Regions from separate parts of the Populibacterium corticicola genome, predicted to be linked through region 3. Evidence: predicted binding sites of a transcription regulator. Region 3 holds the regulator's gene; each other region holds the start of a gene.

Region 1 (7,356 bases), on a different contig from region 3:
TGGGGTTTTTGGTGAGGATGATGAGGTGGTCGCTTTGTGGGTCTTTGGTTCCGATTGGTTGTTCTAGGGTGCCGTGGGTTGTCGGTAGGTGGAGTTCGGCTCCGAAGTTGGTGGCCAGTCCGACTGTGCGGGCGGCTCGGGCGTAGTCGACGACTCCGTAGAGGCCATTGTGGTCTGTGAGTGCGAGTGAGGTGAGTTCTAGGCGCGCTGCTTCTGTTGCGAGTTCGGTGGGGGTGCTGGCTCCGTCGAGGAAGCTGAAGGCTGAGTGGGCGTGGAGTTCACTGTATGGGGGTGGGTTAGTCATAGATTCCCTCGCAGTACCATGTGCCGTTTGTGTAGGTGACGAGGAGTGGTTTGTGGTGTTCGGGGATGAGTTGGAGGTAGATGGATCGTTGTGGGGTGCGGCGCCACCATCCTGTGGTGATGGGCCAGGGGCCTGCCCAGTCGTGGATGTGCAGTGGTTGGGTTTGCGTGTCACTCCAGATGAGTGTGTGGGGTGGTTCGGACATTGTGGTGCGGTTGGTGAAGGTGATGTCGTGTCCGCTTGGGCCGTGCAGTTCGATGTGGCATGGCGGGTTGAGCAGCAGGGTGGGTGCTGGTGATGGGAGTGCGCCGGGCCAGGGTGCGGGTTCTGGTGGGGTTACGCGCGTTTCTTGTTCTTCCCAAGGTCGGTGTGTGGTGCGCCCAGTGTAGGTGCGTCCGCCGGTGTGTTCGATGGTGTGGACGTGTTGGGGGCCGATGAGGCTGGCGATGCGTTCTGCTGCGCGCTGGGCACGGAGGTCCCCTCCGGAGGATGTGCCCCAGAGGGATTCTTGGTGGGTGGCTGCTCCGATGATGTCGTGTGCGGTGAGTTGCAGCCGGGTGAGGGCGCTGGTGCGTTTGGTTGCGGTGTCGTCGTATTGTTCGGGTTCTGTGTGTGGTTCGTCCCGGGCTTGAGCACCTTCTCCTATCTGTCCGTTTCGGGAGGAGGAACCCGGTCCATGAAGTAACTCGCGCTCAGCTTGTTGGGCGCGTCGTTTGCGTACTGCTGCTTGTTCGCGCAGTGCACTGTTGGTGAGCCATCCTTCGAGTTGCCAGCGCACACGTTGGGTGAGTCGTTCTGGGCTCATGGCACCGAGTGCCGTGTCATCCATGCGCCAGTTTCGGCTGAGTTCGGTTCCGTCGCTCATGCGGGCTTCGATGGTGATGCGCCCGCAGGTTGCGGACGCGTTGATGAGTTCGTTGTGGATCTGTTCTGCTAGGCGACGAGCATAGAAGGCGGCTTCGTCGACTCGCGTTGCCGGATGGTCGAGTGAGGTGTGCACTGTGATCTCGGGGATATTGCGTGTATCTAGTGGAGTGTAGAGGTCTTTGCCGTGTGCGAGTTCGTGGATTCGTAGCCCGTCCGCTCCGAATCGGGTGTGTACGAGGTCGCGTGGGAGCTTCGCGATATCCCCGAAGGTTCGGATGCCCAGTCTGTCCCACAGTGCTACGAGTTCACGGATACGAGTGCGTTCGCTCGTGGATGCGAGTGCGTGGAGTGCATCGATGAGGGGTCGGGCTGACAGGAATGTTTGGCTCTCCCCCGCAGGGATCGGACGCATGGCTCGTGCGGACAAGATTGCGGCTAGTAGTCCTTCGGCAAAACCGACGTGAGCTTCGCATTGGGCTTGTTCTGCGATGAGGTCAACGATTTTGTCTGCGAGCGCGTCTTCGCTTGTGAAGTAGCGGGTGGGCCCTGTTGCGCCGAAGGTGATGAGTCCTGGGCGCAGGATGTCGAGGTATGGGATGAGGGTTTCGACCTCGTGGGCGATGTATTCGAATTCTTTGGCTTCGAGTGGTTCGTTGGCGTGGAGGACTTCTATGTCTGGGAGGAGTTCTTGGGCGTGGCGTAGGGGCATTCCGGTGCGAATGCCTGCTGTGCGGGCATAGCCGGATGCGACATGGACGCGTTTGTTGGCGATGAGGATGGCGGGTGTGGTTGCGGGGAGTTTGTTGACTGCGAGGGCAACGACGAGTGGCCAGTCTGGGATCCAGATGGTTCCGGTTCGGCTGCTCATATTACGTGTTCCAGGGGTGTGGTGTGGAGGGTGAGTTTCGGTGCGTGACTGATGCCTGGCGTTGGGTCTGTTGCAGCACTGCCAATGGAGGTGCTGCTGCCAGAGGCGTTGGCGTTGGCGCCGACGAACCTGCCGTTATGGGTGGTGAGCGTTGCAGTGGTGTTGCCATACTTGTTGGCGGCGTCCACGTTGTAGGTGCAGGAGGTGAGTCGGCCTAACCCATTTTTGGTTCCGGCCCATTGCTCGCGTGTGGTGTCGACGTAGGTGCGTGCGCCGGGCCAAGGACGCCCCGTGATGATGTGGGTTCCACGTTCTTTGGCTCGGGCAGCAAGCGTGCGTTGTTCTGCCGGGGTGAGGATTGTGTGCGGCCCGAGCAGGATGAGGTCGGTTCCGTCGATGAGCGTGGCGATGATCTGTGGGGTGTGGTCCGCGGGGTGTGGCACGACGAGTAGTTTGCTGAGGTCTACGCCAAGGTCGTGTGCTGCACTGTAGTTGAGCTCTGGTGCACCGACGATTCCAGCCCAGCCTCCTGCTTGAGTGTGTTGCACGAGTAGGGCTAGTGCCGTGTGGGTTGAGCCATGAGCTACGGTGATCGCACCTCGGTGTAGGCCGTTCGGGAAGAGCGCTGTGAGTGTTGGGTGCACAGGAATGGGTATGCGGTCTTCACGGGTCATGACCCGACCTGCGCTTGGATACTCTTCACTAACGTCCACGGAGTTCGACTGATTCAGTGCATGCTGGCTGTTCCCCGGGGCCAGGAACTCACGGTCCTGCGCGCGAGTGACGGCACGCAGTCCCTGTTTGGTTTCAGCTGCTGCGAGCGCCGCTTTGGCGGCGCGCAGCCGATCTCCATGTGCCCCTGGCCCTAGGGGGTGATTCTTCTGGGACGTGCCTGATCGTCGCGAATCAGCAAGGTTTTCTTCAGTGCGCGAGGCGTCTATTTCCACCGATATTGGGAGACTCATTTCAGACACCGCTTTTCGAACATGTGTTCGATTCTAATGATGCGTGGGGTGTCTGACAAACCTAGGGATAACGGTGCCAGGTCAGCACGAAATCGGGCCGCACGCTTCTCGACACCACTGCAGACCAGGAGCCTCCACCCGCGGTAACCAGCGCTTCCCCTAATCCACCGGGTCACGATGTGAATAGGTTCGTCGCTCCTGGACAACCGGCACTAGGGTGGTTTTATGTCTTTCGCAACACCTTCTTTGTCGCTTGGTCAGGTTCGTTGGGTGGGTGCGCTTGAGCATCCTGAGTTGCTCGGCCCGGTTGTGCATGAGCAATTACGCGCGTGGCAGACGGAGCACCCGAAACTGGTCCAACAGGTCATGGCCTGCGAGATTGATCCTGAGCTTTCGGATACCGCCGTCATGTCGGAGCATTACGACATTCCCATGGACACCTCGGTGAACTGTGTACTCGTTGCGGGTAAACGCGAGGGTGTGGAGCGCACCGCAGCCGTTGCGGTTCGGGCAAGCACCCGTGCGGACATCAACGGCACGATCAAACGCATGTTGGATGTGCGGAAGGCCTCGTTCGTCCCGATGGATCGCGCGGTTGAGGAATCATCGATGGAATATGGTGGCATCACCCCCATCGGCTTGCCCGAGAACTGGCGTTTTGTGGTGGATGGTTCGATTGATTCCGATGCGTGGATCGTGATCGGTTCGGGTATCCGCGCCTCAAAGATCGCGGTTCCGGGATCCGTTTTGGTGGCACTGACTGGCGCTGAGGTCATTGAAGGGCTTGGCCGATGATTACCGTACGTCCTGCACTGCCTGGCGACGAGTCGGCAATCGCCTATCTCGCCGCCCGCACATTCCCGCTCGCAAGCCCCGCTGGCACGAGCCAGGAGGACATTGATGCGTTTATCGTCGGTAATCTGAGCGCCGCGCATTTCGCGGCGCATATAGCCGCGCCAGCCACGCACGTTATTGTGGCGGTACGTGAGCTGATTGCCGACGATTCCCCAGCTTCCAGCCCCGTATCGCCCACAGCGGTGGCCGGGTTGAGCCCTGACCTTGCTGTTGTTGAACGCGATGGCAGGTTGGAGGAAGTTGTGGGGTACGGGCTGCTTGCGGGCGGCGATCACGGTGTGCCGGACGAGTCGTTTGGGGTTCAGGGTTCGCCGAGTATTTATCTGTCCAAGTTTTATGTGGATGCTCAGATGCACGGCGGGAGTGTCTCTGCGCCGCTCATGGAGGCCGTGCGCGCTGCCGTGCAGCAGGAGTTCTCAGCCTCAAGCGTGTGGCTTGCGGTGAACCAACTCAATGTTCGCGCCGCCAAGTTCTACGAGAAGTCTGGATTCCAGAGGGTTGGCACCAAAACCATGCAGGTTGGTTCACGCCTGTTCGCTGACTATGTCTATGAACTAACCCTGTAGTTGCCGTTCGCAAGGGTATACACTGCTGGAAATCAGAGAGGTCTACCATGAAGAACTGGTCCCCCAAACGCATGCTCCGCTTCGGTATCGCAGGCATTATCGTTGGACTCGCGATGTTCTTACTCGGCGTATTCCAGCCATGGGTGACCTGCCCCGACGAGCCTCTGCCTGTGGGATGCCCAGCACCCACCGAATCAGCAGTTCTCATGATCGTTGGCTTTCTCATTGCAGCACCCAGTTTCTTCGCCGCTGCAATCATTGCCCTACGCAAGCCACACAACAGTGAATAAAACTTGGATCCACAGGTATCACCTGATCATTTGTAGGTGAGGGGTGGAAGTTTCTCGCCCCTCGTTTTCTTGGCGATGAAGGCGAGGATGTGGTCTGCCTGTGACATGAACGGGTTATCTGTGACCATGTACGTCCAGGTGGATGATGGCCTACGCAGCCCAAGGTCAGCAAGCGAATCTGCGTTTGCTGGCGCAGCGTCCAATACCTCCCGAACAGCATCGCGTGCACGCGCCCCAAGCGTCAAAAAATCCTGGATTGCCACACGGTTGAACTCGTCCAACGGATTCAGTCGGCCCAGCACGCGCAAATGGATGCCCTCAAGCGTCGCAGTCAACAGATTCACGTGCCCCGACCATGCTCGGTCTAACTGGTGCAGTACAACCTCGACAGCAAGTGTCCGGTCCGGCTCATCGCGCCAACGAGCACCCTGTTCAGGACCGTTCAGCCACACCTGATCCAAATACTCGTCAAACGCCTCTTCCTCAACCAAGATGCGTTCGCGGGTCTTCAAGAAAATCTCACTGTGCGCATCAACAATCTTGTTGTATTTACGAGTCGTGCGATGCAACTGCGATAACTTACCCTCGGCGACACGCTGCGCATGCCCGTACAGATGCAGGAACCTCGGGTCAGTTATCCGCCCATCGTCTGCAACACTGATCGGCGGCTCATTGATCTCGATGTGCCGAGAAACAACCGCATCCTCAAGACTCGTGAAAAACACAGAAGTACCAGGATCACCCTGACGCCCAGAACGACCACGCAATTGCCGATCCAACCGAGTCGATTCGTACCTACTCAACCCCACAACCAGCAGACCACCCGCGTCACGGGCCTGCTGATCGAGTTGAATGTCCACGCCACGGCCAGCCATCTGCGTCGACACAGTCACCGCACCAAAACGACCAGCACGCGCAATGACCTCAGCTTCCTGCGCATCATTCCTAGCATTCAACACCGAAGCAGTCACGCCCCGCTCAGCAAGCAATTGGGCGAAACGTTCCGACTCCCCCACGTTCGCAGTGCCAACCAGCACGGGACGACCCACCTGATGAGCCGCACAAACAAACTCGGCTGCCGACTCGTCGCGAAGCACAACCGTTGAGAATAATCGGTCCGGCTCATCAACACGAACACACCGGCGATGCGTGGGAACCATCCCGGTACGCAACTGCAGGTCATCATGGAGGCGCTCCGCCGCCTCGCGGGCGGTACCACTCATACCCGTGAGTGACAGATAACTGCGAGCGACGCTCTCCACCAAGATCTGATCCAACACCTCAGACTGTCGTGTGACCACCAAACCTTCTTTGCGCTCAACGGCCGCGTGCAAGCCGTCGGGCCAACGCTGCCGGTCGGAGACCCGGCCACGAGCGTCGTTAATCAGTTGAATCTGGCCATCCACAATGATGTAGTGCACGTCCCGTTCAACCAAGGCTCGAGCATGCAGGGCAACATTCGCTGCGGTCAACAACTCAAACCGCTCCGGCGCATACAGGTCAGACACACCCAACGTCTGCTCAACCTTGGCGAGCCCTCCGTCCGTGAACGAAACGCCACGACGTTCACCGTCCACCTCAAAGTCAGCGCCCTCAACGAGTTCACCAACCACGGCGGTCAGTGCTGCCTCTTCTGGAGCAGGATCGGCCTCACCAGCCAGGACCAGAGGCACCATCGCATCGTCTAGAAGCACCGCGTCGATCTCATCAAACACTGCCGCGTCCAATTGAGGGAGCATCCGCGAAGTGCCCGGTGTGCGCTGACGATCCCGCAACATGTCGAACCCCACCTGATGGACCGTTGCATACACAACGTCACAGCCATACACCTGGGTCCGCTCACTCCGCGACATAGACTCAGCAACCGCGCCCGACTGCATATCGAACACCTCGAAGAAAACCGACCCATGGGCCGCATCCCTCGCTGCGAGATATTCGTTCGCAGACAACACGTGGACCTGGCGTCCCATTACGCCGAGACCCGCAGCAACGATGAACCCGACAAGGGTTTTCCCCTCACCGGTCGCCATATCCACAACCCTGCCACGTAGCATGCTCGCCGCTGCAAGTAGTTGCTCCTCGAAGGGGTCAAGACCAAGAGTTCGATATGCTGCCTCGCTAGCAAGCGCGAGATACCTCACCAGATCCCTGTCTTTTTCCAGGCTCGTTGAGGTGAGACTGGTTGCGGCTTGCTGAAGTTTCCTGTCGCTCAGTGCACGGAACTGCTCACGAGTCTTCATTGCTTCGTGAACTAATGGAACAAAACGCCGTAAGTTCTCCGCGCCTGGTTCCTGCCGTATCTGCTGAGCCCACAACACTGGACGTTCCCACCACGACACGGATTTCATCTTCAAAACTCCTGACCAGGATGATCGGCACCTTGGCTCCAGCCTATGACGAAATGGGAGGGTATCCGCGTTGTTACACATATCCAAGGTGGTGTGGCGGCTCAAGTCTCACGCGCGGGCTGAACCGGTACGCTTGAATACACTGATGTCCGGTTCTCTTGCCGCGCTACTCGCCCGTGCTGGTCGATCACAACGGAAGGTCCCCATGTCCCGCGATGAAGCAAACTTTTGGAATCTGATCCATGCCGAACGACGGAGACTGCTCGCACTACTCGAAACCCTCACCGATGATC
Region 2 (7,356 bases), on a different contig from region 3:
CATACCGATAAACAGGGATAGCGCGATGTCACGCAGCGTGCCTGCTCCGAGCAGGAAGGCACCGATGAACAGAATTCCACCAACCGGCAATAGGCTCGTCAGCGACGTGGTGATCGAGCGAACCAGGGTCTGGTTCACCGCCAGGTTCGCCTGTTCACCGTAGGTGTGCAGGTGCTGCTCCGTGATGTTTTCGGTGTTCTCACGGACCTTGTCAAACACCACGACAGTGTCATAGATCGAGTACCCGAGAATGGTCAGCAGGCCGATCACGGTTGCCGGTGAGACTTCCCAGCCGACCAGCGCGTACAACCCGACCGTCACAATCAGATCGTGGAACAGCGCGATGATTGCAGCGGCTGCCATACGCCACGCACGGAAGTACAGCGACATCACGACCATGACGATCAGTAGGAAGACGACTAGACCGGTGGCTGCCTTCTTCGATACGTCCTGGCCCCAGGTCGGCCCGACGAAGGAGCTTGCAACGTCATCATCACTGACGTCGTAGGCATCGGCGAGGGCAGCGCGAGCCGCTGTCACCTCCTCATCGTTCAACTGTGCAGTCTGCACACGGATGCTAGATGATCCAAGCGCTGACACGCGGGGCACCTCGTCCGCCTTCACAGACTGAATCGCATCGATTGCGGGGTGCTGGTCAGTTGTCGAGGCGTTGGTCACGGTGAACTGCGATCCGCCACGGAACTCAATACCGAGGTTGATGCCTCGCACACCGATGACCGCGATACTCAGCACAACCGCAACAAGCGCGATGATGTAGTACCGACGGCGTCCACCAACGATGTTGTAGGACTTGTCGCCCGTGTAGAGGTCGTGCCCCCACTTTGCCCAGTTCCTTGCCATCAGGCTTCTCCATCCTTGCGCGCGGACTGCGATGCGGTCTCGGTGTTGGCGGCGGCGCGTTCGGCTGCCTTACGCTGTGCGAGCGTCATGCGTGTGCCGTCCTCGTTGTACTGGACTGGGGCTGACTTCTTTGCGGGAACAGCCACACGTCCGCGGCCCACATACCGCGGACCGTCGAGTCCAAGGCTGGAGTGGTGGAACCCGGACCACTTGTGGGCCTGGCCGAAGAACTTCGTGCGTGCAAGCAGACGCATGACCGGGTAGGTGAAGAAGAACACGACAACCAGGTCAATCAATGTGGTCAGACCCAGTGTGAACGCGAATCCACGCACGCCACCAACTGCCAAGAAGTACAGTACGACGGCGGCAATGATGTTCACTGCATCGGATGCAAGGATTGTCCGTCGTGCGCGATCCCAACCAACCTCGACCGCGCTTTCAAGGTTTCGGCCATCACGTAATTCATCGCGAATACGTTCGAAGTAGACGATGAACGAGTCCGCGGTGATACCGATAGCGACGATGATACCGGCGACACCGGGTAGCGAGAGCCTATAGCCCTGCAGCCAGGACAGCAGCATGAGCGACAGCAGCGTGAGAGCGGCGGCGATGGCAAGGGATGCAACGGTCACTGTGCCGAGGAAACGGTAGAGCACAAACATCGAGACCACGACGAGCAGCAGACCGATCAAACCGGCCAACAGGCCCTTCGCCAACTGCTCGGAACCGAGGGTTGCGGAGATTGTCTCCTCGCTCTGAACCTCGAAGGTCAGCGGCAGAGCACCGAAGTTCAACTGCGAGGCCAACTGATTGGCGGACTCGTTTGTGAAGTTTCCAGAGATCTCTGCCTGTCCATCAAGGATTGGGTTGCTCACGCTTGGTGCGGAGATGACAAGGTTGTCGAGCACCATCGCGAACATGTTCGGCGCGCTGGCCGTTGGGTTGGACAACCACGTGCTGTAGTCGGGAAGACTGGAGAGACGGGTGGTCACTTCCGCGAACCTGTCGCCACCCTCCTTGTTGAACTTGAGGTCGACCTTCCAGCCACCGATTGGCTGTCCCTGCTGGTTAAGTTGCATACCCGACGAGGCTGATGCGATGTCAGAGCCGGGAATTTCCATTGGACCGAGGATGTACTTGGCCTCACCATCCATGTCACAGGCGATGACGGGATTCTCTGGGTCTTTGAGACCACCGCCGCCGGTAAGGTTAGCAGGGTCGGTGCAGTCGAGTGCATAGAACTCTTCGAGCAACTCATCGGTGATCCAGGCTAAATCGGAGGCGTCCTGGGGTTCTGACTGTTCAACGGCGTCTTGGGTGTCCGTTCCGTCCTGTTCCTCTGCCGAGGCGTCTTCGGTCTCTACCGCGTCAGAGGTGGATTCGTCTTCAGCGTTTCCGCTTTCTTCAACTGAGTTGTCGTCTGATGGTGCCGAGTCTTCGCCTTCTGGCGATGTAGCCTCATCGGTTGGCTCTTCTACATCAACGTCAGCATCGCTCTCGGGGTCTTCAATATCCACTGCTTCTGGGGAGTCAAAGTAGAGAACGGGACGGAACTGCATTTGCGCGGCTTCACGGACAAGGTCGAGCGTGGCTTGGCTTGGTCGACCGGGTAGGGCGACAACGATGTTTTGACCGCCCTGGCTGGTGATCTCCGCCTCCGCAACACCAGAGGAGTCGACGCGCTGGCGAATGATCTCGATCGCCTGATTGATGTCCTCTGCGCTGACAGACTCGTTGTTGGTGGTGACCGCCTGGAGGATGACCTGTGTTCCACCCTCGAGGTCAAGGGCGAGTTTCGGGGTCCAGGTGGCGTCTGACCACTTGGTTCCCGCAAAGACCGATCCGAGCATGACCAGCATGACAACGAATAGACCGATGAGCGAGCGCCAACGGCCTCGTGTCTTCGTGTTGGTGGTAGCCAACTTTGTCTCTTCTCATAAATGTGGCCCTCAGTTGGAGGGCCACGGTCCGTAAAGTTCCGTACATGCGCAACGCGCCACAGAAATGCTACCTCTGTCGCGCGCTGCATTCATATTCCGAGAGCCGGTTTACTTGTTTTCGTCGGTTTTGTCTTCCCTGGTGGACTTCGAGTCGTTGAAGCCTGCTGCCGGGTCGTCACCTGGTTTGGTGATGAGCGAGGAAATGTTGTCAGGAACCACAAAGCCGGTTGTGGCAGATCCCTGAGGGGCATCCTCGGGGCTTGCCGCAGTCTCCACTGTTCCAACTGCAGGGCTTGCCTCGTATGGCTTGGCAATCGCGGCGGCTACCCACTTGGTGCGTGCGCCATCCTCTGATTCGAGGGTGACCAGGTCGCCGTCAACCGATACGACGGTTCCCACGTACCCCGATGCAGTCATGACCTGCAGCCCTGGCTGAAGAGATTCACGCAGGTCAGCCATCTCTTTCTGGCGTTTGCGCGCATTGCGCCCGGTGAACCAGAACATACCGACGACCAGGACCAGCATGATAATCAAAATCGGATCTGGCATTAAAACACACCTAACTTTCTGTCTGAGGACCTTTAGCGTGAACGTGCAGGAGGACGCGCAAGTTCCCATTATCGCGCAAACCCTGAGAACCGCGCAGTGAGGTCAGAGCCGCTGAGACTCCTGTGTCAGAAAACTTAGGTGGTCGTATCCGCCGGTGGTACGAGCCCAAGGTGTCGCCACGTTTCAAGAGTCGCAACACGGCCCCGTGGAGTTCGACCCATCAATCCCTCGCGGACAAGGAAGGGTTCGGCGACTGTCTCAACGGTCTCGGGTTCCTCACCCACCGTGATGGCCAGGGTGGACAACCCGACCGGTCCTCCCCCGAACCGGGTGCACAGTGCGGTGAGGACGGCGCGGTCAAGGCGGTCAAGGCCGCGTGGGTCCACCTCGTACACCTCAAGTGCGGCACGTGCGGCGGCGAGGTTGAGTTTGCCGTCTCCACGAACTTGCGCCCAGTCACGGACACGGCGCAGTAGACGGTTGGCGATGCGGGGTGTGCCGCGGGAACGCGAGGCGATCTCTGAGGCGGCTTCCGGCTCGATGTCCACCCCAAGCAGACCAGCCGATCGTGTCACGACCCGCACGAGATCGGTTGCCTCGTAGAAATCGAGGTGTCCGGTGAACCCGAAGCGATCGCGGAGCGGTGCGGGCAACAGCCCTGCACGGGTGGTCGCTCCCACTGCGGTGAAGCGTGGCAAAGACAACGGAATCGCGCTGGCACCCGCGCCCTTGCCCACAACTACATCGACACGAAAATCCTCCATGGCAACGTAGAGAAGTTCCTCGGCGGGACGGGCAAGACGGTGAATCTCATCAATGAACAGCACCTCGCCCTCGTCAAGCGACGAGAGCACGGCAGCGAGGTCACCGGCGTGTTGAATCGCGGGTCCAGAGGTCACGCGCAGTGATACGCCGAGTTCGGCGGCGATAATCATCGCGAGTGTTGTCTTCCCAAGTCCGGGTGGACCAGAGAGCAGCACGTGATCCGGTGCTGCGCCGCGACCTTTCGCCGCGTCGAGCACGAGCGAGAGTTGGTCTCGCACGACCCGTTGACCCACGAAGTCATCGAGTGATCGAGGGCGCAATGCGGCTTCGGCGGCCCGCTCGATGTCGGAAGCACCTGAGGAGGTCAGTCGGTCAAACCCGGATGCATCGAACTCCGAGGAGCCAACCGCGTATCCCTCGGCCCCGGTCTGCTCTGGGTCGAGCTGATCAGCCATGTTGTCCACCTAGCACTTTAAGAGCGCCACGCAGGGTTGCGGGCACAGCGGTTGCGACAACAACCGTCTCGCCACGATCCTTGAGCACAACGGCGACGGCGTCTTCTGCGGCTTTGACGCTCCACCCCAATGACACGAGAGCCTCGATGACCTGTGCGCGTTCATCAGTGACAGCCTCCGGAGCAGGCCCTCCCACATCGGCTATGGTGACCGGTGCGTGCATTTTTCCCTGCAGTTCCAGCAGGATACGCTGCGCGACCTTGGGTCCGATACCAGGGACGCGGGTCAGAACATTCACGTCCTGTGAGTTCACGGCAGAGCGAATGGTGTCGGCTGAGTGAGCGGCGAGCATGGCGAGGGCGAGACGTGGTCCAACGCCCGAAACCGTGGTGACGATCTCAAAGACCTCGCGCTCATCGGCGTCTTTGAAGCCGTAAAGCGTCATAGAGTCTTCGCGCACGACCATCTGCGTTGCAAGAGTCGCCTTCTCCCCGGTCCGCAGACTCATAAGCGTGTTCGGGGTCGCATGGACAAGGTATCCCACGCCGTTGACGTCGAGTACCGCGGAGTTGAGCCGTACCGTCGCAACGGTTCCGGTGAGCGAAGCAATCATCTAATGAACTCGAATCAGCCTTTTAGAACGTTTGTACGAATGACACTATCAAGTTTCCCGCTGGTTCTTGCGGCACGCCACACGCTATTCCAGCCGCCCTTCCAAGGCGTCCATTTCCGACGAACAGTCCAGTTCGTCGTCAATCAAACGTCCCAGCCGTCCCCAGCCACGTAATGCCGCACGAGAACTAGCGGACGCCGCGCGCCTTGCGCGCCGCCTGCTCGGCGGCTGCCCACTGCCGTTGAGCGGGCGTCATCTGGTAGCGTTCGGCCTTGTCGAGCATTCCGGCAGGCCGCCATAGCTGCGTGATGGCGATGGCCAGGGCATCTGCGGCATCCGCTGGCTTTGGGAGCTCGCCCAGGCCAAGGATGTTCGCCACCATCTTCTGTACCTGAGCCTTTTCAGCACCGCCGCTCCCGGTGACTGCTGCTTTGACCTCGGATGGCGTGTGCATCGCGACGGGCAGACCCCGCTTCGCTGCCGCGACCATCGCCAGTCCGGCGACTTGGGCGGTACCCATCACGGTCGAGACGTTGTTCTGCGCGAACACCCGCTCGATTGCGACAACGTCAGGGACATGGGCATCGAGCCACTGGTCGAGTTCCTGTGAAATCGTGAGTAGCCGCATGTCAACGGTGAGTTCTGGCGAGGAACGCAGGACGCCGACAGCCACGAGCGATGCGCGTCGACCGGGTGCGGAATCGACAATGCCGATTCCGCACCGGGTCAATCCCGGGTCTACCCCCAGTACGCGCATGGGTATTTCTTAGTCTTCTGCTTCGAGCTGAGTGGCAACGTCCTGCGGCACGTTGTAGTTTGCGTAGACGTTCTGGACATCATCGGAATCTTCAAGTGCGTCAATCAGGCGGAACACCTTCTTCGCGCCGTCAACGTCAACGTCGATTCGAGTCGCGGGATACCAGATAGACTCGTCGTCGTTTTCGATACCGGCTTCCCTGAGGGCTTCGCGTACTGCCACAGTGTCGCTTGGCTCGCAGATGATCTCGAAGCTCTCACCCTCATCGGTGATCTCTTCAGCGCCTGCGTCAAGCACGACCATCATGAGGTCGTCCTCGGTCATATCGCCCTTTGGCACGATGAACTGGCCTTTGCGGGAGAACATGTATGCGACCGAACCTGGGTCTGCCATCTGTCCGCCGGAACGGGTGAAGGCAACACGTACGTCTGCGGCGGAACGGTTCTTGTTGTCGGTGAGGCACTCTACGAGTACGGCGATTCCGCCCGGTGCGTAGCCCTCGTACATGATGGTCTGATAATCAGCGCCACCCTCAATGAGTCCAGCGCCACGCTTGATCGCCCGGTCGATATTGTCGTTGGGAACCGAAGTCTTCTTGGCCTTGGTAACAGCAAGATCGAGGGCTGGGTTTCCGCTGATGTCAGCACCGCCCAAACGCGCCGCTACTTCAATGTTCTTGATGAGCTTGGCAAAGGATTTGGCACGCTTTGCGTCGATTGCCGCTTTCTTGTGCTTGGTAGTGGCCCATTTGGAGTGACCTGACATGGACGTGGACTCCTTGTTGTGTTGACGTCGGTGGCTGGTGTGGGCGGTCTAACACCGGTCCAGTTTTAGGCTCGCCCCAACCCCATTTGGTTCAAGGGGCTGTTGAGCTTCGGCATGTCCCGCCAACACAATTGCTTAGAATTTTACCGGTTCTTGGGGCGTGCGGTTGCACTTTAGGCTCGCGGCTCACTGTGATGCGTGTGTGCTTGCACTTAATCTTGAGCCAAACTGGCCTGATCAACCTCAAGTCCCAGAGTGATAAGAGTGCCATCCCAGCCATTTTTTAGGTTGGCGACGAGCCGAGCCAATTCGCGCGGGAAAACCTCAATCTCAGCGTGATCGAGTTCGTCGATGGTGAGCCAACGCAGGTCGTCGACGAAGCTCTTCTCGAGTTCCGTCCAGCCAGCGCGTGACAGGGCTGCGCTTGAATGGATGCGCGCGAGATAGAACTCCTCGTGCTGCAGCACATGCTCAGCGTCAAAGTCGAAGATGGCTGAACGTTGCAGGACCGGACCGATGAGAGCCGACGGATGGATATTGAGGCCCGTTTCTTCACATGCTTCTCGTGCCGCAGCGGTGCGCGAGGTCTCACCGGGCTCTAAACCACCACCAATGGTGAACCACCACTGACGTTCCGGGCGATCAGCATCA
Region 3 (7,356 bases):
ATGTGGGTTCCCCGTTTGACTACCCCAAACAGGGCATCCTGTACATCGCAAAGGACCTACCCACACCGGGACAGAGCCCCACCACCGAATCGCAACTGGACACCATCGCCGAGCTCATTGAGGCCGCTGGCGGGCGAACGCTGGGTCTGTTCTCCTCACGCCGAGCTGCGGAGATGGCGGCGGAGGAAATGCGCAACCGCGTGGACTATCCCATCTTCTGCCAGGGCGAGGATCAACTTCCAACCCTGGTCAGACAGTTCAAGGAATATGAGGAATCGTGTCTGTTCGGCACGCTGTCCCTGTGGCAGGGAGTGGATGTTCCAGGGCCGGCATGTCAGCTTGTGATCATGGATCGTATTCCGTTCCCGCGCCCCGACGACCCGGTCAAGTCGGCACGTTCGAGACTCATCGCCGCCAACGGTGGGAATGGTTTCATGCAGGTTGCCGCCTCCCATGCGGCGCTGCTGCTCGCACAGGGGGCTGGACGGCTTGTGCGTACCGTGGACGACAGGGGAGTCGTTGCGGTGCTCGACCCACGCCTGGCCACAGCGCGCTATGGTTCGTTCCTGATCAAGTCCATGCCCGACTTTTGGCAGACACATGACAAGAATGTCGTGGTGAACGCGCTGAGGCGCCTGCGCGCTGCTGACGCGAAGTGACGTAAGTTCAAGTATTGTGAGTGCGAGAACTCAACCGCCGTCAGAGGGGAATCCATATGTACTTCGAGTCACTCGGGTCCGCTTCCGAAGCCTCCGCTTCGTCGAGCACCCACAAGACCTCAAAGGTATCGATCGTCGGGGCTGGGGCCGTCGGCTCAACCATGGCCTACGCGGCGCTCATGCGTGGTTCCGCCCGCACTGTCGCGCTCTATGACATCAACGCGTCCAAGGTCCAAGCAGAGGTCCTCGACCTGTCGCACGGCATTCAGTTCATGCCGATGGCAAATGTCCTGGGATCAGACGATGTTGAGGTCTGCCGTGACTCTGATGTCATCATGGTGACCGCAGGCGCGAAGCAGAAGCCCGGACAGTCGCGCATCGACCTCGCTGAAGCGACCATCAACCTGGTCAAGACGATCCTTCCGCCGCTCCTTGAAGTCGCCCCAAACGCAACCTACGTCATGGTCACCAATCCTGTAGACGTTGTCACGTATGCGGCATTGAAGATTACCGGACTGCCACGTCACCAGTTGTTCGGTTCCGGTACCGTCCTGGACTCCTCCCGATTGCGATATGTCCTTGCGCGTGAGCTCGGCGTAGCTGTTCAGAATGTTCACGCATACATGGCCGGTGAGCACGGCGACTCGGAGATCCCACTGTGGAGTTCCGCGACCATTGGTGGTGTACCGCTGCTGGACTGGCCTGGAATCAACGGACGTGGCCCACTGACTGAGGCACAACGCGAGGCTATCGCCAACGAGGTCATCACCTCCGCCTACTCGATCATCGAGGGCAAGGGCGCCACCAACTACGCTGTTGCGCTTGCTGGTTCTCGAATCATTGAGGCGCTCCTCAAGGACGAAAACCGAGTGCTTCCGGTGTCGACGCTCGTGGACAACTACTTCTCGATCACCGATGTGTGCCTGTCCATTCCAACCGTTGTCGGTGGGCGGGGCGCGGCAGAGCAACTGCGAGTCCCACTGTCCAACGCTGAATACGATGGTCTCAAGAGTTCGGCTCAGAAACTCAAGGAAGTCGCACGTCAGTTCGGTTACTGAGCCCCAGTGCACAGTTGAGGGCTTGTCTTCCACCGATCTCCGTGAAGACCTGATCAGAGAGCCGCGAGCCTCACGATCCATAGTGAGGACACGCCCTAGGCTGTATGTCATGACTGAGATCACCATCGATGTGGATGGCATACCGACCCCATGGCGTGCGCGCCACGCCGCTGGGAGCGGTTCGTGACGACGCGGCCGTTCGACGCACATCACTACGACGTGGCGCCGTGGGAGTTCTGGGACCACGCCGACAAGTCCGAGCACGCCGCCCAGTTGGAATTGCAGCGGCAGTTTCTCGCCCTGCATCCCGAGTGCACGTTGGGCGACCAGTGCTTCATCTCCAGCCAGGCGGCAGTACAGCCCGGTGTCGTCCACATCGGTGCACGTTCCACCATCGCGGCACGCGTGCACATTGACGGGGAGGTGAGCATCGGTGCGGACTGTTCGGTGAACGTCGACGCCGCCGTGAGGGGACGGGTGAGCATCGGCGATGCCACGCGCATCGGTGCCCGCACCTCTCTGGTGGGCTTCAACCACGGTTTCGACGCAGAGCCGGAGGTGTTCCGCCAGCCTCACACGAGCCAGGGCATCCGCATCGGCCGCGACGTGTGGATCGGCAGCAGCGTAACCGTGCTGGACGGTGTGAGCATTGGCGACAAGGCCGTGATCGGGGCCGGATCGGTTGTGACCAAGGATGTACCGTCTGGAGCGATCGCGGTGGGGAATCCCGCCCGGGTGGTGCGGTGGCGGGTGGCACCACAGCAGGACGATGCGCTGATATCGGCGCTGCGCGAGTTCGACGCGGCGGTGAAGCGAGATGTCAGGGGTATCGTCGCCCAGGCCTGGAACCCAGGGCTGAACGGAGGCCTCTTCAGCGATGCGCAGGGCCGTCCACCCACGCTCCGTGCGCAGTGCGATGCCATCGAACTGTATGCGGCGGTGTACGGCGAGGTGCCGCCGCAGCGCAGCATCGAACAGCATCGTGACCTGCTTGCCTCGTGGCAAGATCCCACTAGCGGCCTGTTCTTTGACTTCGACGCCAGCGATGGTGGCGACAACGGTGCATTGCAAACGCAGAGGAGATGCTTCGAGGACCCGGACGCGAGTTACACGCTTCTGGCCGCTGGCTACGCGCTGCGGCTACTTGGCGCCGAGCCACCGCACGGCGTCGCGTTTCTTCGAGAGGCCACGGCCGATGCACTGGTCGCCTACCTTGACGACCTGCCATGGACGAACAAGGCATGGACCGCCGGTCATCAGGTGGACGCGCTGGGCACGGCTGTTTTGCTGGACTGGGAACGCGTAGGTTCGCACGCGCCCACCCACCTGCGCACCCTCCTGGGCTGGCTCATCGCCGCCGTGGACGACGAGACGGGTATGTGGGGGAGCGCTGCCGACGACGGCGACCTGCTGCAGATGGTCAACGGCTACTACCGCCTCACGCGCGGTACGTTCGCGCAGTTCGGTGTGGCGCCGCCACACCCGGAGAGGGTGATCGACACGGTACTGCAACATGTGCGCCGGGGAGAGTGCTTCGCGATGTCGCGCCAGGACGCCTGCAATGTGCTCGACGTGCTGCATCCACTGCGCTTGGCAGGGGCGTACACTCGCCATCGCGCAAGCGAGGTCACGGAGGTGGCTCGCACGCTGCTGGCCGATGCGCTCGCTCGCTATATACCGGGAGAGGGCTTTGCGTTCGCCGCGGTGGAGTCGCCCGGTATTGATGCGGAGCAGCGCGCACCAGGCCTGCAGGGCACGGAGATGTGGCTCACCATTGTCTGGCTTGCCGCAGACCTGCTCGGGCTGTCCGGCAACCTGACCTACGAGCCACGGGGCGTGCATCGGTCAGTCCCCGAGACGGTTCTGTCCTCGTCCTAGACCGCTGCTGTATCGCGGGCCGTTATTCGGGGCGGAACGACAACATTCGCCACCCGCACCCGCCGAGGACGACGCGGTGCCACCATCAGCGCCATCCTCATCTGGCTACCTCATATGGGAGACGTGCTCTGGCCGCAAAGCCTAGAAACGAACGCAGAGGGGCGCGGAAGCCACATGGTTTCCGCGCCCCCTCGTGTCTACTGCCAGAGCTACAGGCTGCGCATCACTGAGACGACACGGCCAAGAATCGTTGCATCATCACCCAAGATCGGTTCATACGCAGGGTTGTGTGGCATGAGCCAGATATGTCCTTCCTTGCGCTTGAATGTCTTCACGGTTGCCTCGCCATCCAGCATCGCAGCGACTATTTCACCGTTCTCTGCCGTGTTCTGGTGTCTGACAACCACCCAGTCACCATCGCAGATGGCGGCATCCACCATTGAGTCGCCTGAGACCTTCAACATGTACAGGTCTCCGTCCCCCACGAGTTGCTTGGGGAGCGTAAAGACATCCTCCACATCCTGCTCGGCCAGAATCGGCGAACCTGCGGCGATGCGTCCGACCAGTGGAACGTCCCGTGTGACGCTTGATTCTGCGAACACAGGCAACTGAACGACGGTGGTTGCCGCCTCCGCATCTTTCCCTGTGCGCGCGAGGGTGTTCGTTGCTGATTCCTCGTCCTCGAGAGACACGACCTCGATTGCCCGAGGGCGGTTTGGGTCCCTACGGATGAAACCGCGCTCCTCAAGCACGTTCAACTGGTGCTTGACCGAAGAGGGACTCGTCAGGCCGATTGCCGCACCGATCTCGCGCAGGGTTGGCGGGTAGCCGCGCGAGTCGAGGGACTGCGCGATTGTTTCGAGAACAGCTTGCTGCCGCTTAGATAGCTGGTCTCGCTCTGGTGTCTCCATGCGCCAAACTCCTGCGTGTGGTTCGAATGTCAGATGGTTCTGGTGAACTTTGCCTGTAAGCAAGACTAGGCAATTTCACCTCGGGATTCAAACATTTGTTCGAGTGAGTCTCCGGGAGGTCTTGCATTCGAACCAGTTTTTCGTACACTTGTTCTAACGAACATATGTTCGAATCGCTGGTTTGGGTACATGGTTTCTGGCGGGCAGTGGTTGTTGCTCATCGTTTCGGCTTGGTGAGTGCTGTTGATTGAAGGAGTGGACGGATGGCAATGCAAGCGCAGACTGGAATCATTATCGAGTTTCCGGCATCGCATGCTGCGGAGCGTCGGGTTTCGCGCGAGCGCTACGGGCGGTCGGGTCTGCGGGGCCTGCGCCTGACGCGACGTGGACGTTTCGTGGTGTGGGCTTTTGCCATCGTGCTGTCGGTGATTGTGGGTGCGATGCTTGGAGGGGTCGCGGCTGCGGGGGAGGCGCCCGAGGGTATCCCGGTGACGGTTCATTCCGTGGAGCAGGGCGAGACGCTGTGGGCTCTCGCGTCAGGGATTAATCCGGGTAAGGACAATCGCGATGTCGTCTTTGAGATCATGCGTTTGAATGGCATGTCGGATGGATCGCTCAAGGCTGGTCAAACCTTGCTTTTGCCCAGTTATTAGGATTACGCAACAGGGTAGTTGCGTAATCGCCAAACATGCCTTAAGTTAGTAATACCTAACAAGAGGGCTGGGGGGCTGTCTGTTAGGGGAAAGCATTCCGCTTTCGGTTTCATCTCATCCTTCCTACGTGGTGCGGCGAGTCGCCACGCAAGTCGAAGGTTGGGCGCTCTGGAATGGGGCACAGCCTAGGCTGTGCCCCATTCGGCATTTTGGGGCCAGGCCCATCAGCACTGTGTGGGTTATTCTTCGCCGTTGTGTGCCTTTATGTTGCGCATAACGGCGAACAAACCCACACATCGGTGGGGTCATATGGGTGCTGGAGAGTTCCTTGTGATTAGTGCGTGATGAATTGAGTGCCAGGGAACTGACGGGTACACCAGTCGGGTAACGTAAAATGAACCGGAAGTTAAACCCAACCGGTAGGAGCACGACGTGCATTGCCCGTTCTGCAGGCACCCAGACTCACGAGTCGTCGATTCCCGCACGTCCGAGGACGGATCAGCGATCCGTCGACGCAGGCAGTGCCCCAAGTGTATGAAGCGATTCACAACAATCGAGACAGCCAGTCTCTCGGTGGTGAAACGATCCGGCGTGACCGAGCCGTTCTCCAGAGAGAAAGTCATCAACGGCGTACGTAAAGCCTGCCAAGGACGGCCAGTATCTGATGACGATCTTGCTGTTCTCGCTCAAAAGGTCGAAGAGTCTATCCGCTCAATGGGACTCGCAGAACTCGACGCCTACGAGGTAGGCCTTACCATTCTCGGTCCGCTTCGGGAACTGGATGAAGTTGCATATCTGCGCTTCGCAAGCGTCTACCAAGCATTCGAGTCGCTCGAAGACTTCGAAGCCGCGATTGAGCTCTTGCGCAAGGAACGCGAAGAACAGGCCGAGGGAGAAGCCGCCGAAGCAGGATCGGCTGAGCAGTAATCCTCGCTACTCACATCCTGCAAAGGGACTGAACGTCAAACGGTGCCGTGCTGGAGGACAACCCTCTAGCGCGGCACCGTTTTGACCAGTTGGCACTGCTGCTATAGATCGCTAGAGCGAGAGGCCCACAGGTTGAGGCCGCCGTCCACAGCGGTCGCTTCGATCTGCCTCAGTTGCGCATCGGTGAACTCGAGATCGAGCACCGCATCGAGGTTCTCGCTGAGCTGTTCCACAGTACGCGCACCAACGATGACCGAGGTTATCTCTGGGCGGCGTAGTGTCCAGGCGAGAGCCATCTGGGCGAGAGACTGCCCACGCTCGACCGCAATGTCATTCAATGCGCGCAGCGCCGTAATATTCTCCTGCGAGACGTACGACCGGCTAAATGATCCGCCTTGAGCTGCTCGCGAATTCGTGGGAATGTCACCGGACAGATACTTGGTGGTAAGCAGCCCCTGCGCGAGTGGCGAGAACGCGACGATCCCGAGTCCAGCCTCTGCGCACACTGAGGCCACTGAGTCACCATCAGCGTCTTCCTCTTCAATCCATCGGTTCAGGAGCGAATACGATGGTTGGTGCACACTGAGCGTCAAACCGATTTCGGAAGCGACCTGCAATGCCTCGCGAGTGCGTGCGGCAGAGTACGAGGAGATTCCGGCGTAGAGGGCTTTGCCACTGTCCACGGCGAACTTGAGCGCACCGAGCGTCTCGTGTAAGGGAGTGGTCGGGTCATACCTGTGGGAGTAGAAGATATCAACGTAGTCGATGTTCATCCGCTTGAGTGAGCTGTCGAGCGAACTGAGCAGGTATTTGCGTGATCCGCCCTCACCGTAGGGACCTGGAAGGAAACGATAGCCCGCCTTGGTGGTGATCACCAGTTCGTCGCGATAGCCGCGGAGATCTTTGTGTAGGATGCGTCCGAAGTTCTCTTCGGCGGAGCCTGGCGGTGGGCCATAGTTGTTGGCGAGATCGAACTGAGTGATACCGCGATCGAATGCGGCCACGATGATGTCGCGCTGTGTTGCGACGGGAGCCTGCGCACCGAAGTTCTGCCAGAGCCCAAGACTGATCGCGGGGAGTGCAAGACCGCTTCGTCCCATGCGACGGTATGGTGTGTTTCCGTGCGTCTCGCTGTAACGCTGTTCGTGTGGAAGGTGCATCTAGTTACCGTACCTGAAGAAGACTGAGCATATGACGATGGCCTTGGACCGGTGTTTCCGGTTCAAGGCCATCGCTGAGCTATAGGGGTTAGTGCTTTACACCGATTGGG

The links. Region 3 encodes LexA, which represses DNA repair genes until DNA is damaged. Its sites were predicted from a motif close to TCGAACANNTGTTCGA; they were not measured.
Region 1: a site for LexA is predicted at 3,020-3,035, ahead of ACFSYH_RS02645 (YbaK/EbsC family protein). Genes of this name have one in related genera too.
Region 2: a site for LexA is predicted at 5,207-5,222, ahead of ruvA (Holliday junction branch migration protein RuvA). Genes of this name have one in related genera too.

The regions. Positions count from the first base shown of each region.
Region 1 is NZ_JBHUOP010000001.1:560,589-567,944, reverse strand. It holds gene ACFSYH_RS02660 (error-prone DNA polymerase) at 1-304, opposite strand, end outside; gene ACFSYH_RS02655 (DNA polymerase Y family protein) at 297-2,039, opposite strand; gene ACFSYH_RS02650 (hypothetical protein) at 2,036-3,004, opposite strand; gene ACFSYH_RS02645 (YbaK/EbsC family protein) at 3,230-3,799, shown strand; gene ACFSYH_RS02640 (GNAT family N-acetyltransferase) at 3,796-4,425, shown strand; gene ACFSYH_RS02635 (hypothetical protein) at 4,473-4,715, shown strand; gene secA2 (accessory Sec system translocase SecA2) at 4,742-7,063, opposite strand; gene ACFSYH_RS02625 (maleylpyruvate isomerase family mycothiol-dependent enzyme) at 7,209-7,356, shown strand, end outside.
Region 2 is NZ_JBHUOP010000001.1:518,757-526,112, reverse strand. It holds gene secF (protein translocase subunit SecF) at 1-861, opposite strand, end outside; gene secD (protein translocase subunit SecD) at 861-2,783, opposite strand; gene yajC (preprotein translocase subunit YajC) at 2,910-3,350, opposite strand; gene ruvB (Holliday junction branch migration DNA helicase RuvB) at 3,485-4,570, opposite strand; gene ruvA (Holliday junction branch migration protein RuvA) at 4,563-5,183, opposite strand; gene ruvC (crossover junction endodeoxyribonuclease RuvC) at 5,371-5,940, opposite strand; gene ACFSYH_RS02420 (YebC/PmpR family DNA-binding transcriptional regulator) at 5,950-6,705, opposite strand; gene ACFSYH_RS02415 (NUDIX hydrolase) at 6,918-7,356, opposite strand, start outside.
Region 3 is NZ_JBHUOP010000004.1:456,670-464,025, forward strand. It holds gene ACFSYH_RS11535 (ATP-dependent DNA helicase) at 1-659, shown strand, start outside; gene ACFSYH_RS11540 (L-lactate dehydrogenase) at 716-1,717, shown strand; gene ACFSYH_RS11545 (acyltransferase) at 1,868-3,595, shown strand; gene lexA (transcriptional repressor LexA) at 3,805-4,506, opposite strand; gene ACFSYH_RS11555 (LysM peptidoglycan-binding domain-containing protein) at 4,770-5,159, shown strand; gene nrdR (transcriptional regulator NrdR) at 5,592-6,086, shown strand; gene ACFSYH_RS11565 (aldo/keto reductase) at 6,188-7,246, opposite strand; gene serA (phosphoglycerate dehydrogenase) at 7,335-7,356, opposite strand, start outside.